Regions from separate parts of the Streptomyces sp. NPDC002886 genome, predicted to be linked through region 1. Evidence: riboswitches for the same ligand, from Rfam matches in the RefSeq annotation. Region 1 holds a riboswitch; the other holds the start of a gene.
The links. Region 1 has a riboswitch for cobalamin ahead of ACFYYB_RS03680 (ribonucleoside triphosphate reductase). Riboswitches for the same ligand answer to the same signal wherever they lie in the genome.
Positions count from the first base shown of each region.

Region 1 (7,011 bases):
TCCGGTGCGGCCCGATGTCCGGGCGCGGCGCGGGAATGCTCTGGGGAGGGCCAGGATGAGTGCGGACCGGCGTCGGGCAGGGCGGGGCGCGAGACCCACGTCGCACCGGCGCCGTGCGGGCTTGCGGGGCCGTGCGGGCGTGCGCGGACGTGCGGGCGTGCGGGGCCGTACGGGCGTGCGCGGACGTGCGGGCTTCCGGAGCCGCCCGGGCTTCCGCAGCCGAAGGCCCGTAATGAGCCTCTTCCTGACCGCCTTCCTCCTCGTGGGCGTCTGCGCCGCGACGGGCCTCGCCTGGGACACCCGCACCGTCGCCGGCGCGCAGGGCCGTCCGGGAGCCGTCCCGGGCGCCACGCTGCCCGCGGTCCCCGGCGACGGCCCCGCGCCCACGGCCACCGGCCCCGCCGTCACCGGCGCCCCGGGCACCACCGTCCCGCAGAGCCCGCCCGCGCCGTCCCCGGAGCCCGAGGACCCGGAGTCCGGCGGGGGCGACGGAGCCCGCCCGTCCGGGCCGCTTCCCTTCGACATGCCGCAGCCGGCCACCCTGCGCTCCGGCGCCGCCGGCAAGAAGCTGGTCTTCGCCCACTACTTCACCCCGTACCCGCTCTCCCTCGACAACGCGAGCGCCGACGCCGACTACTACACCCGCAACTACCTGAAGCCGGACGGCGAGAACGGCAAGCACGAGCGCTACGGGGGCCTGCTGCGCGACCGGCCGCTGCCCGTCCGGCCCAAGGCCGGGAACTGGGAGCTCGCCAACCTCCAGCAGGAGGTTCGTACGGCCCGCGCCGCAGGCCTCGACGGGTTCACCCTCGACCTGCTCTCCCTGGCGGGGAAGAACCGGGAGCGCTGCGCGCTCCTGATGGAGGCCGCCCGCTCGGTGGACCCGTCCTTCAAGGTCATGCTGATGCCGGACATGACCTCCCTGGGCACCGACGACCCGGCCGTGCTCGCCGACCTGCTCGCGGACCTCGGCAAGGCCCCGGCGGCCCACCGGCTTCCCGACGGCCGGCTGGTCGTCTCGCCGTTCAAGGCCGAGGAGAAGAGCGCCGCCTGGTGGACCCGGGTCATGGACGTCCTGAAGTCCCGGCACGGCATCCGCACCGCCTTCGTCCCGCTCTTCCTCGACTTCGGCTCGCACAGCGGTGAGTTCGAGTCCATCAGCTACGGATTCTCCGAGTGGGGCAGCCGCAGTTACGTCGGTCAGGAGGGCTCCACGCGCGACGTCCGGCGCGCCCACGCCGCGGGCAAGATCTGGATGCAGCCCGTATCGGTCCAGGACGCCCGGCCCAACCAGGGCATCTACGACGAGGCCGGCAACACCGCGACCCTGCGGGCCACATGGAACCGCGCCATCGAGGACGGGGCCGACTGGGTCCAGCTCACCACCTGGAACGACTACAGCGAGGGCAGCCAGTTCGCGCCCTCCCTGCACAACGGCCATGCCTACCTGGACCTTTCCTCGTACTACCTCACCCGGTTCAAGACGGGTGGCTGGCCGAAGATCGTCCGCGACACGCTGTACCTGAGCTCGCGCACCCAGTTCGCCGCCGCCGACCCGAGCGGCGGCCAGTCCCTGGTGATGTCGCTGCGGGGCGGCAGCGCCGCGGCCCGGGACACGGTGGAGGTGCTGAGCTTCCTGACCGCGCCCGCGAGCATCCGTACGGCCGTGGGAGCGGCCGGGGACGCGCACGCCGCTCCGGCCGGTGTCCACTCCGAGCTGCTGCCCCTGGGCACGGGCACGGGCTCGGCGGCCGTGGTGCGCGACGGCAGGACCGGGGCCCGGGTGGAGCTGCCCTACCGGGTGGACCGCACGGTGGAGGTCCAGGACCTCCAGTACTACGCGGTCACCAGCGGCCGGAGCTGAGCCCGCAGGGCCCGAAGTCCCTTACTCCGGGACCTTCGTCACCCCATATGTAGTGGTGGCGATCTGCCATCACATCTATATGTAGTGTTGGCTCTGCCGGTTCGGCGGGGTCTCTCCCCGGCCGAGGCAACAGGGAACCCGGTGGGAATCCGGGACTGCCCCGCAACGGTGAGTCCGCCACGGCGGACGAGTCCGACCCCTGCCGGCATGGGCTTCGAAGCCCGCCATTCTTCCGTGCCGAGCCTCGTGGGAGGGCTGCCGTGACTGCTGTCGTCGACGCCGTAGAGACCGTGACCGAATACCTGGACCGCCGGGACTGGCGGGTGAACGCCAACGCCAACCAGGGCTATTCGCTCGGCGGCCTCATCCTCAACGCCGCCGGCAAGGTCACGGCGAACTACTGGCTGGAACAGGTCTATCCCGCCGCCGTGGCCCGCGCGCACCGCGAGGGCGACCTCCACATCCACGACCTGGACATGCTCTCCGGCTACTGCGCCGGCTGGTCCCTGCGCACCCTGCTGACCGAGGGCTTCAACGGGGTCCCCGGACAGATCGACTCCGCCCCGCCCCGGCACCTGTCCTCGGCCGTGGGCCAGATCGTGAACTTCCTCGGCACCCTGCAGAACGAATGGGCGGGCGCCCAGGCCTTCTCCTCCTTCGACACCTGCCTCGCGCCCTACGTCCGCCTCGACGCGATGACGTACGACCAGGTCAGGCAGTGCGTCCAGGAGCTGGTGCACAACCTCAACGTGCCCTCGCGCTGGGGCACCCAGACCCCCTTCACCAACCTCACCTTCGACTGGACCTGCCCCGAGGACCTGCGCGGGCAGGTCCCGGTGGTCGCGGGGGAGGAGACCGGCTTCACCTACGGCGAGCTCCAGGCCGAGATGGACATGATCAACCGGGCGTTCATCGAGGTGATGACGGAAGGGGACGCCACCGGGCGGGTGTTCACCTTCCCCATCCCGACCTACAACATCACCCGGGACTTCCCCTGGGAGAGCGAGAACGCCGAGCGGCTCTTCACGATGACCGCCAAGTACGGGCTCCCGTACTTCCAGAACTTCATCAACTCCGAGCTCGAACCGCACATGATCCGCTCCATGTGCTGCCGGCTCCAGCTCGACCTGACCGAGCTGCTCAAGCGCGGCAACGGCCTCTTCGGCAGCGCCGAACAGACCGGCTCGCTCGGCGTGGTCACCCTCAACTGCGCCCGGCTCGGGCACCTTTACGCGGGCGACGAGGCGGGCCTGCTGGTCGAGGTGGACCGGCTGTGCGAGCTCGCCAAGGACAGCCTCGAACTCAAGCGGATCACCGTCCAGGACCTGATCGACGGCGGCCTCTTCCCCTACACCAAGCGGTACTTGGGCACCCTGCGCAACCACTTCTCCACCATCGGGGTCAACGGGATCAACGAGATGGTGCGCAACTTCAGCGGGGACGCGTACGACATCACCGCGCCCGAGGGCCACGCCCGCGCCGTCCGCCTCCTGGACCGGGTCCGGGCCCGGATGGTCGACTTCCAGGAGAGCACCGGACACCTCTACAACCTGGAGGCCACCCCCGCCGAGGGGACGACCTACCGCTTCGCGAAGGAGGACCGGGCCCGCTTCCCCGGCATCCTCCAGGCCGGCACCGACGCCAACCCGTACTACACCAACTCCTCGCAGCTGCCCGTCGGCTGGACCGACGACCCCTTCGAGGCGCTGGAGCGCCAGGACGAGCTGCAGGGCAAGTACACGGGCGGCACCGTCCTGCACCTGTACACCCCCGAACGGATCCCGACGGCCGAGGCCTGCCGCAAGCTGGTCCGGCGCTCGCTGGAGACCTTCCGGCTCCCGTACCTGACGGTGACCCCGACCTTCTCCATCTGCGCCGACCACGGCTACCTGGCGGGGGAGCAGCCCCACTGCCCCACCTGCGGGGCGGTGTGCGAGGTCTGGACCCGGGTCATGGGCTACCACCGCCCGGTGTCCTCCTTCAACATCGGCAAGAAGGGCGAACACGCCGAGCGCGTCCACTTCAAGGCGGCCGTGTGAGCCCCGCGGCGCCCGCCGCGTCCGCCGCGCGGCCGGACGAGGTCATCCGCATCGGCGGCTGGTCCCGGCTCTCCACCTGCGACTGGCCCGGCCGCCTGGTCAGCACCGTCTTCTGCCAGGGCTGCCCCTGGCGCTGCGGCTACTGCCACAACCCCGGCCTGCTGCCCGCCCGCACCCCCGCCGCCGTCTCCTGGGGCGAGGTGCTCGGCCACCTGGCCCGCCGGACGGGGCTGCTCGACGGGATCGTGTTCTCGGGCGGGGAACCGCTCCTCCAGCGCGGCCTGCCCCGGGCCGTACGGGAGGCCCGTGCGCTCGGCCTGGAGGTCGGGCTCCACACCGGTGGAGCCTTCCCCCGGCGCCTCGCCCGGCTGCTGGACGCGGGCCTGCTGGACTGGGTCGGCTTCGACGTCAAGGCCCCGCCCGGCCGCTACGAACGGGTCACCGGCATCGGCCACGCGGCCGCCTCTGCGGAGCGGAGCCTGCGGCTGCTGCTCGCCTCGGGGGTTCCCCACCAGCTCCGCACCACGGTGGACCCGGCCCTGCTGGACCCGCCCGCCGTGGCCGACCTGGACGCCTGGCTCGCGGAACTGGGCGCGGGGCCCACGCTCCGCCAGACCGTCCGCCCGCCGGCGGCCTGACGCACCGCCCTACGCGGCTGCGCCGGGCGCCGAGGCGAACTCCGGCTGGTCCAGCAGCCGCAGCCAACTGCCGTCGGGCTGGCGGCGTACGACCTGGGCACGTGCCCCGGTGCCGTCGCTCGGCGGGGTGGAGGTGAGGGCGATGCCGTCGCTCACCAGCGTCGGCAGCGGGGGCTCCGGCTCGAACTGCGGCCGGCTCACCAGCACCTGCTCCCACAGGGCGCGGATGGCCTCCCGGCCCACCGTCAGCTCGCCGGGCGGGAAGGCCATCACGGCGTTCTCCTCGTAGAGCGCGGCGACCCCGGCAGCGTCACCGGCGTTGGACCGTTCGACGAACAGGCGGGTGATGTCCTCGGGGTGCAGGGCCTTCTCGTACGACGCGTAGTCCGACATCGCTGCCTCCTGTGCTGGAACCGGGGTGTGTGCTCTGTGTTCCAAGCCTGACGTCCGCCGGATCAGAAGTCCAACAGCTGGTTTTGATGGAAGCTAGAATCCCCAGTCATGGAACTGAGGCAGCTCGAATACTTCGTCGCGGTGGCCGAGGAACAGAACTTCACCCGCGCGGCCGAACGCGTCCACATCAGCCAGTCCGGGGTCAGCGCACAGATCCGCCGCCTCGAAGAGGAACTGGGCGCCGAACTCTTCGACCGGTCCGCCCGCACCGTCACCCTCACCGTCGCGGGCAAGGCCGCCCTGGACCACGCCCGCGCCGCCCTGGCCGCCACCGGGTCCCTCGCCCAGGCGGTGGGGGAGGTGACCGACCTGATCCGCGGCCGCCTCACCGTCGGCATGGTCGTCGGCTGCACCGTCACCCCGCTCTTCGAGGGACTCGCCGCGTTCCACCGGGCCCACCCCGGGGTGGAGATCGCCCTGCTGGAGGACAACTCCGAGCCGCTGGTGCAGGCGGTGCGCACCGGCGCCGTGGACCTCGCGCTCGTCGGAAGCGCCGCCACCACCCCCGACGGGCTCGAGGCGCTGACCATCGTCAGCGAGCGCCTGGTCGCGGCGGTGCCGCCCGGGCATCCCCTGACCCGGGCGGACCGGGTCACCCTCGGCGACCTCGACGGCCACCCGCTCATCTGCATGCCCCGGGGCACGGGGATCCGTACGGTCCTCGACCGGGCCTGCGCCGCCCGGGGGCTGCACCCCGCCATCGCCCTGGAGGCGGGCGCCTCCGACGCCATGGCCGACCTCGCGGCGCGCGGTCTCGGGGTGGCCGTCCTGAGCGCCTCGATGGCCGAGCACTACCGCGACCGGCTCACCGCCCTGCCCCTCGCCGACGTGGAGATCCCGGCCCTGCTCTGCCTGGTCTGGCGCGATGCGCGCGGACCCGCCGTACGGGAGCTGCTGCGCCACTGCCACCGCGCCTTCGCGGCGCCGGGCCCGGTGGCCGAGAGCGGGGGTGTCGCTCCGGACGCCGGCGGGGCATGATCGGGCCGACAGCCGCGCCGCACCCACGGAGACCCCTGTGACCGAGCCAGTCGAGTCAGTCGAGCCCGCCGGGCGGACCGAGCCCGCCGCCCTGGGCGTCAAGGAGCCCATACGTCCCGCCGAATTCCCCTGCGGGCGGGACCTGTTCCGCCTCGACCCGGCCATCAGCCACCTGAACCACGGGTCGTTCGGAGCGGTGCCGATCCCCGTCCAGGAAGCACAGGCCGCCCTGCGGGCCGAGGCGCACGCGGACCCCGACGCCTTCTTCATCGGGGCCCCCGACCGGCTCGTCGGGGCCCGGACCCGGATCGCCGCCCGGCTCGGCGCCGATCCGGACGCGCTCGCCTTCGTGTCCAACGCCACCGAGGCCGCCAACGTGGCCCTCGACGCCGTGGAGTTCGCCTCCGGCGACGAGATCCTGGTCACCGACCACGGCTACGGCACCGTCGTCGCGGCCGCCGCCCGGCGCGCCCCGCTCACCACCGTGGCGCTGGGTACCGACCTCCCCGACGAGGACGCCGTACGGGAAGCCGTGCTGGCCGGGGTCACGCCGCGGACCCGGGTCGCGGTGCTCGACCACATCAGCTCGCCCACCGCCCGGCTCATCGCCTCGCCCCGGCTGCTCGCCGAACTCGCCGAGCGGGGCGTCACCACCATCGTGGACGGCGCGCACGCGCCCGGCATGATCCCGGACCCGCTGGGCGGGGGCGCCGACTTCTGGTTCGGCAACCTCCACAAATGGGCCTACGCCCCGTCCGGCACCGCGATCCTGTCCGTCGCCCCGCGGCACCGTGCCCGGGTCCGGCCGCCGGTGCCCTCCTGGGAGGACCACCACGGCTACCCGCGCTCCGTGGAGAACCGCGCCACCTTCGACTACACCGGCTGGCTCGCCGCCCCGGAGGGGCTCGACCTGCTGGAGGAGCTCGACGCGGCCAAGGTGCGCGCCCACAACAGCGCGCTGGCCGCCCACGGCGCGGCCCTGCTCGCCGAGATCCCGGGCATCGCCCCGCTCCCGTACACCGAGGGCCTCGCCCTGCGC
Region 1 covers NZ_JBIAPV010000001.1:821,716-828,726, reverse strand. The annotation lists gene ACFYYB_RS03685 (glycoside hydrolase family 71 protein) at 233-1,864, shown strand; cobalamin riboswitch at 1,945-2,086, shown strand; gene ACFYYB_RS03680 (ribonucleoside triphosphate reductase) at 2,125-3,903, shown strand; gene ACFYYB_RS03675 (anaerobic ribonucleoside-triphosphate reductase activating protein) at 3,900-4,541, shown strand; gene ACFYYB_RS03670 (YybH family protein) at 4,551-4,934, opposite strand; gene ACFYYB_RS03665 (LysR family transcriptional regulator) at 5,043-5,972, shown strand; gene ACFYYB_RS03660 (aminotransferase class V-fold PLP-dependent enzyme) at 6,010-7,011, shown strand, end outside.

Region 2 (7,011 bases), 460 kb from region 1:
TTGACGGGGCCGAAGCCGTCGGGGTGATGGGGGCCGATGAAGCGCTGGTTGGCACCGGCCACGCGCTTGGCCGGGTCCTTCTCGCCCTTCATCGACTGGCACTGGTCGAGGCCGCGCGAAACGGCCTTGTCGTCCTTGCCGTTGACGATCTCGGGGGCGATCGTGTTCAGCGCGGCCAGGTAGGCGGCGCGCTGCGCGGGTGCGGGGCTCGGAGGGAGACCGCTGTCGGGGCGGGCCGCGCTGGGATCGGCGCTGGGCCGTCCGGCGCTCGGATCGGCGCTCGGCACGGTCGATGCCGGGGCCGGGCCGGAGGACGTGCCGGGGGCCGGGGCGTCCGAGTCGCCGCACCCGGCGAGGACGAGGAGTGCGGCGCCGGTGAGGGCGGTGATCACGTGGTGTCTGCGCATCGGGTCATCGTCGCCCGGGGCGGGGCCCGGTGGGGCCCCGCGGGGGCCGCTGTGACCGGGCTGTGACGCGCCGCGCCGCCGCCGGCCCGGTGCGCGGCCGGCCGGCCCGGTGCGAAGGTGCCGGAGGAACCCGGGGAGAACGCCTAGCCTGGGGGAATGACCGCCACCGCCGGGCCCGATCCCCGTTCCGACCTGCGGGAATTCCTGCGTTCCCGGCGCGCCCGGATCGGCCCCGAGGAGGTGGGGGCCGCCGCCCACCCGGGAAGGCGGCGCGTGCCCGGGCTGCGGCGCGAGGAGGTCGCGCAGCTCGCGGGGGTCAGCGTCGACTACTACACCCGGCTGGAGCAGGGCCGTACCCAGCACGTCTCCGCCGAGGTCCTCGACGCGGTGGCCCGTGCGCTGCGGCTCGACGCCACCGAGCGGTCCCACCTCTTCGAGCTGGCCCGGCCCCAGCGGGCCACCGGGCCCGGTCGCGCCGCCGACGCCCCCGGCCGCGCGGAGGCCGACGGCCCGCAGCGGGTGCGGGCGGGCCTGTACCGGGTCCTGGACGCCCTGGAGGACGGCACCCCGGCGATGATCATGGGGCGCAGGCTCGAAGTCCTGGCCGCGAACCGGCTCGCCGAGGCCCTGTACGCCGACTTCGGCGCGCCGGGGTCGGGTGCGCCGGCGTCGGGTACCCCGGGGTCGGGCGCCCCCGGGTCGCCTACCCCGGAGTCGGGTGCGCCGGATCGGCGCGGCCGCAACCTGGCGCGGTTCCTCTTCCGCGACCCCGCCGCCCGCGAGCTCTTCGCCGACTGGGAGGGCGCCGCGCGCGGAGTCGTGGCCGCGCTGCGGTTCTACGCCGGCAGGCACCCGTACGATCCGGATCTGGGCCCGCTCGTCGAGGAACTGAGTTCGCTCGACCGGGACTTCCGGCGCTGGTGGGCCGGTCACGACGTGCTCGAGCACACCCACGGCACCAAAAGGTTCCGGCACCCCGACGTCGGTGAACTGGCCCTGGAATACGAGTCCCTGACCTTCCCGGACGATCCCGACCAGACCCTCTACCTCTACACGGCCGAGCCCGGATCCCCCTCCGACGAGGCGCTGCGCGCCCTCGCCTCCCGGGTGGCCGGCGCGGTGCGGGCGGAACGCTGACGTCGCCCTTCTGGCACACTGGGCCACGTTATCCAGGCGGTGCAGGACAGGAAACCGGTGCGAATCCGGTGCGGTCCCGCCACTGTGACCGGACGCCCCCGCGCGGGGCCCCGGGAGTCAGACACTGACGCACCGCCTCTTTCGGTTCGACCAGGGGACGCGGATCCCCGGGAGAGGCTCCACCATGTCTTCGTACCCCCGTGCGCTGCTGCGCGCGCTCTTGCCCGTACCCCTCCTGATACCGCTGGCCGCCTGCGGGGGATCACCCGTGGCGCAGGACGCGAAGGCCGCGGCGGGCGCCGCGCCCGGCTTCCCGTACTCGGTCACCAACTGCGGTGTCACCAGCACCTATCAGGCACCGCCGCGGCGTGCGGTCGCCATGAACCAGCACGCCACCGAGATCCTGCTGGCCCTCGGGCTGGAGGGGAAGACGGTCGGGACGGCCTACCTGGACGACGCCGTACTGCCCGCCTACCGGTCCGCGTACGACAAGATCAAGGTGCTGGCGAAGGAGTACCCCTCCCGGGAGGTCCTCCTCGGCGCCAACCCCGATTTCGTGTACGGGGGTTACTCCAGCGCCTTCGACAAGGCGCAGGGCCGCGACCGGGAGGGACTCGCGAAGTCCGGTGTCAACTCCCGCCTCAGCGTGGAGTACTGCACCGAGGGCAAGGTCGGCCTCGACCAGCTCAAGACCGAAATCACCGAGGTGGCACGTACCTTCGGCGTCCCCGAGCGCGGCGAGCGGCTCATCGCCGACGAACAGCGCCGCATCGACGCCGTCACCGCACGCCTGAAGGACAAGGACAGGCCCGCCGTCTTCGTCTACGACTCGGGCGAGGCCTCCGCCTTCACCTCCGGAGGCAACGGCATCGGCAACGAGATCATCTCGCTCGCGGGCGGCACGAACGTATTCGCCGACCTCCAGGACACCTTCGGCGACGTGTCCTGGGAGAAGGTCATCGAGCGCAAGCCCGAGGTCGTCCTCATCTACGACTACGGCGGCACCACCGTCGAAGCCAAGAAGCAGCGCCTGCTCAAGGACCCGGCACTGGCCCAGGTCCCCGCGATCAGGAACCAGCGGTTCGTCGTGCTGCCGCTGTCCTCCGCCGTGCTCGGCGTACGCGTCGCGGACGCCGTCGAATCGCTGGGCGGCCAGCTCCACCCCGACGCCGCGTGAGGCTCCGGGCCGCCCGAGCGTTCACCCGTACCCCGGTCGTACTGGCCCTGCTGGCCGCCGCCCTGGCCGCGTCGGCCCTGGCGGGGCTGGTCCTGGGGCCGGTACGGATCCCCCCGGGCGAGGTGCTCGACCTCGTGCTCGCGGGGCCGGGGCCCCGGGCCGGAGGGGGCGCCTTCGGGGCGATCGTGTGGGACGTGCGCATGCCGCGCGTCCTGCTCGGGGCCGTCGTCGGCGCGGGACTGGCCGTCGCGGGAACCGTGCTCCAGGCTCTCGTCCGCAACCCGCTCGCCGACCCGTTCCTGCTCGGGGCCTCCTCCGGGGCTTCCACCGGAGCGGTGCTGGTGATCGTCTTCGGGGCCGGATTCCTCGGCTTCGCGGGCACCGCCGCCCTCCCGCTCGCCGCGTTCGCCGGGTCGATGGGCGCACTCGTCGCCGTCTACGCGATGGCCCGGCGCGGCGGTGCCATGACCACCGGCCGGCTGATCCTCGCCGGAGTCGCCGTCCAGTACGTGCTATCCGCGCTGACCAGCCTGGTCCTCGTGCTGTCCGCGCAGCCCGATCAGGTGCGCAGCGTGCTGTTCTGGACCCTCGGCGGGCTCGGCGGGGCACGCTGGAGCGAACTGGCCCTGCCCGCCGGGGCCCTGCTCCTGGGCACCGGGTCGCTCATCGCCCTGGCCCGGCCGCTGGACCTGCTGCTCGCGGGGGAGGAGGGCGCGCAGACGCTCGGCCTGGACACCGGCCGGTTCCGGGCCGCCGTGTTCGTCCTCACCTCGCTCGTCATCGGCGTACTGGTGGCCTACAGCGGGGCGATCGGATTCGTGGGGCTGATGATCCCGCACGCCGCGCGGATGGTCGTCGGAGCCGGGCACCGGGCGTTGCTGCCCGTGGCCGCGCTGGGCGGGGCGGTGTTCCTGACCCTGGCCGACCTGATCGCCCGTACCGCCGCCGCGCCGGAGGAGATCCCGGTGGGCGTGGTCACGGCGCTCGTCGGCGGGCCGTTCTTCCTGTGGATGCTGCGCAGGTCCACCCGTACAGAAGGGGTCGTGGGATGAGGGCGCGACGGCCGACCGGTCCGGTGGCGCGGGCAGCGGCCGAGGCGGCGGGACTCGCCGTCGAAGGCGTCCGGTACGAGATCGACGGGCAGCCGCTGCTGCACGGGATCGACCTCACCGCCCGCCCCGGCGAGACGGTCGGAATCGTCGGCCCCAACGGCAGCGGCAAGACCACCCTGCTGCGCTGCGTCTACGGCGCGCTGCGCCCGACCGGCGGACGCGTGCTGCTCGACGGCGTGGACGCGGCCTCGCTGGGCGTCAGGGACCGCGCCCGGCGGGTGGCGGTGGTGCCCCAGGACGCGGCCGGCACCTTCGGGCTGACCGTGCGCGAGGTGGTGGCCATGGGGCGCAGCCCGCACAAGCGCTTCTGGGAGCAGGACGGACCCGACGACGTGCGCCGCGTGGCACGGGCCCTGGAGACCGTCGGCGCGGCCGCCCTCGCGGGCCGCCGCTTCGACGAGCTCTCGGGCGGCGAGCGCCAGCGCGCCCTGGTGGCCCGCGCCCTCGTGCAGGATCCCGGGCTGCTCGCGCTGGACGAACCGACCAACCACCTGGACATCCGCTACCAGCTGGAGATCCTCGGGCTGGTCCGTGCCCTGCCGGCCACCGCCCTGCTGGTCCTGCACGACCTCAACCTGGCGGCCCTGTACTGCGACCGCCTGTACGTCCTGGAGGGCGGACGCGTGGCGGCCTCCGGCACCCCGGCGGAGGTACTGACGGAACCCCTGCTGGCCGAGGTCTACGGGGTCCGCACCCACGTCGCCGCCCACCCGACGACGGGTGCGCCGCACATCGTCTACCTTCCGCGGGACGGGGGGCGAACGGGGTACTGACCTCTGGACGGGGCCCGCCCGGTGCGGCCGGGCGGGCACGGGTCTTACTTCTTGAAGCCGCCGTACGGGACGGTGATCAGTTCCATGCCGTGGCCCGAAGGGTCCTCGAAGTAGACGCCTCGGCCGCCGTCGTTGTGGTTGATCTCGCCGGGGTGGAGCCCGTGCGGGTCGGCGAAGTAGGTGATCCTCGCCCGCTTGATCTTCTCGAAGGCCACGTCGAACTCGGCCTCGGAGACGAGGAACGCGTAGTGCTGTGCGGTGATGGATTCGGCGGGGATGGTCGCGAAGTCCAGGGTGACGCCGTTCGCGATCTCGACGGGGATGAAGGGGCCCCAGGGGGCTCCGACCTCCAGGCCGAGGAAGTACGCGAGGAACTCGGCCGACTCCCGGTGGTCACGGGAGTGGATGATCGTGTGGTTGAGCTGAACCGTCATGAGTGGATGCCTCCGAAAGGCACATCTCGGCACCTCCATGCCTCACCCAGCCGGTGACCGACACGCGATGCCGCGACATGATCCTAAACAGCCCTTACGGGATGAGTCCAATGGGTATGGGGGCAGCGGCGCTCGGGGCGGTGGAGCGCCTCACGCGCCCGGGCCCCCGTACACCGCCTTCACGTTGTCCCGCGCCGGACGGGTCCGTCCCGCCGGGCCGGCCGCGAAGACGCGGAGCAGGTTCTCCGTCACCCGGGTGGTCAGGGCGCCCGAGCGCGCGTCCAGGCCGTGGTTGGCTCCGCCGCGCCCGTCGCCCTTCGCGTCGAGGGCCTCCACCCAGCGCATCGTCCCCGTCGCGAAGACGGCGGCGCCGCTCGGAGTCGTGTAGTACGCCGTGTCCTGGTGGCTGGGGCGGCCCTCGCAGACCACGGGGGAGTGAGCCAGGATCTCGATCGGACGCGGAGTCGTGAAACCGGTGTCGACCTTGTCGTACTCCACGCCGACCAGGTGCGGGTAGCTGTCGCCGGCCTTCGCGCCGGTGCCCTCGAAGAGCCAGTGGCCCGGGTTGGTCACCACGTACGGGGCGTCCACCGGGTAGCCGTCGTAGATCACGCCGAGCAGCGAGCTCTCCGGGTCGGCGCCCGGCGCGGAACGGAAGTCGACGGTGGCGGGGTGGCCGCGCTTGAAGCCGGGGTCCTGCGCGTAGGAGGACTTGTAGCAGACCACCGTACGGTCCGGTCCGAGCTCGGAGGCCTCCAGCCGGATCCGGCGGTAGCAGCAGTTCGCGCCCAGGATCGCGATGTTGCTGCCCGCGTCCCGGGCCGCCGTGACGTGCGCGCGCTGCTCGGGTGACCAGTACTCGTCGTGGCCGAGGGAGAGGACCGCCGCGGCACCCTCCAGCAGGCGCTTCTCCCGGGCCACGTCGGTGGTCGTCGTGTACGCCAGGGGGATGCCGAGCCGCTCGGCCAGCGCGAGCAGCGGAGCCTCGTACACGAGGAAGAGACCCGCGCCGTCGTCGTACTCGTAGGGCCGGTCGAAGGTCACGGCGAGCGAGCGCGAGGCGTATCCGCCGCTGGGGCCGTCGTAACTGCCGTAGCCGCCCCAGCGGTTGTACGCCTGCCAGGTCGCCACCGCGTTGACCACGACGGTACGTCCGGCCGTCGCGGCGGACCGCACGGTGACGGGGACGAACCGCTGGCCCTCGCCGCCCTGCGCGTCGAGGCGCAGCAGGTAGCAGCCCTCGGGCCAGTCCCTGGTCTCGACGGTGGTGCTACGGGCCCACCGGGTGCGGACCGTACGGGTCGCGGCCTCCACGGTGTGGTCCGGCTGACGCACCCCGGGCAGGGCCTCGGAGCGCCAGACCAGGCGGGCCCGGGCGCCGCCGTACCAGCCCATGCGGTACGCGGAGACGGTGAACCGGGGTGCGGTGGTGGAGACGTGCAGGCCGAAGGACTCGCCGGGCAGCACGCTGACCCGGTCGGCGAAGCCCTCGATGGCGCGGGCCGGGCCGGCCTTGGAGACCTGCCAGTCGGCGTTCCCCGGACGGGCGTTCTCCGCCCGGACGTCAAAGCCGTGCGGCCCCTCCTTCTTTCCGGGCGGACCGGACGGTGCCGGGCTCTCGCCGGTCCCCGCCCCGTCCGCCCCGTCCGGCTTTCCGGCGTCGCCGTTCGCGCAGCCGGCCACGGCTGCCAGCCCGGCGGCGGTGGCCGCGGCCCCCGTCGCCAGGGCGAGGAACCGCCGCCTGCCCGCGCCTTCGCCGTCCCCGGATATGTGCTCCTGATCCATACGGGTCACGCTATGTCACCCTGTGGGCTCGGCTTTTGTCGCCCCGCGGAGTGTCCCGGGATCGGATGAGCCGGGGATCGGATGAGCCGGGGATCGGATGAGCCGGGGATCGGACGGGCCAGAGGTCGGGTGGGCCGGAGATCACCCCAGCTTGACCCTCACCACCTGGCTCGCCCCCTCCAGGGC
Region 2 covers NZ_JBIAPV010000001.1:357,191-364,201, reverse strand. The annotation lists gene ACFYYB_RS01520 (hypothetical protein) at 1-407, opposite strand, end outside; gene ACFYYB_RS01515 (helix-turn-helix transcriptional regulator) at 564-1,544, shown strand; cobalamin riboswitch at 1,554-1,691, shown strand; gene ACFYYB_RS01510 (ABC transporter substrate-binding protein) at 1,729-2,721, shown strand; gene ACFYYB_RS01505 (FecCD family ABC transporter permease) at 2,718-3,773, shown strand; gene ACFYYB_RS01500 (ABC transporter ATP-binding protein) at 3,770-4,606, shown strand; gene ACFYYB_RS01495 (VOC family protein) at 4,651-5,040, opposite strand; gene ACFYYB_RS01490 (N,N-dimethylformamidase beta subunit family domain-containing protein) at 5,191-6,825, opposite strand; gene ACFYYB_RS01485 (polysaccharide lyase 8 family protein) at 6,967-7,011, opposite strand, start outside.
Region 2: another riboswitch for cobalamin. It lies ahead of ACFYYB_RS01510 (ABC transporter substrate-binding protein); the one in region 1 lies ahead of ACFYYB_RS03680 (ribonucleoside triphosphate reductase).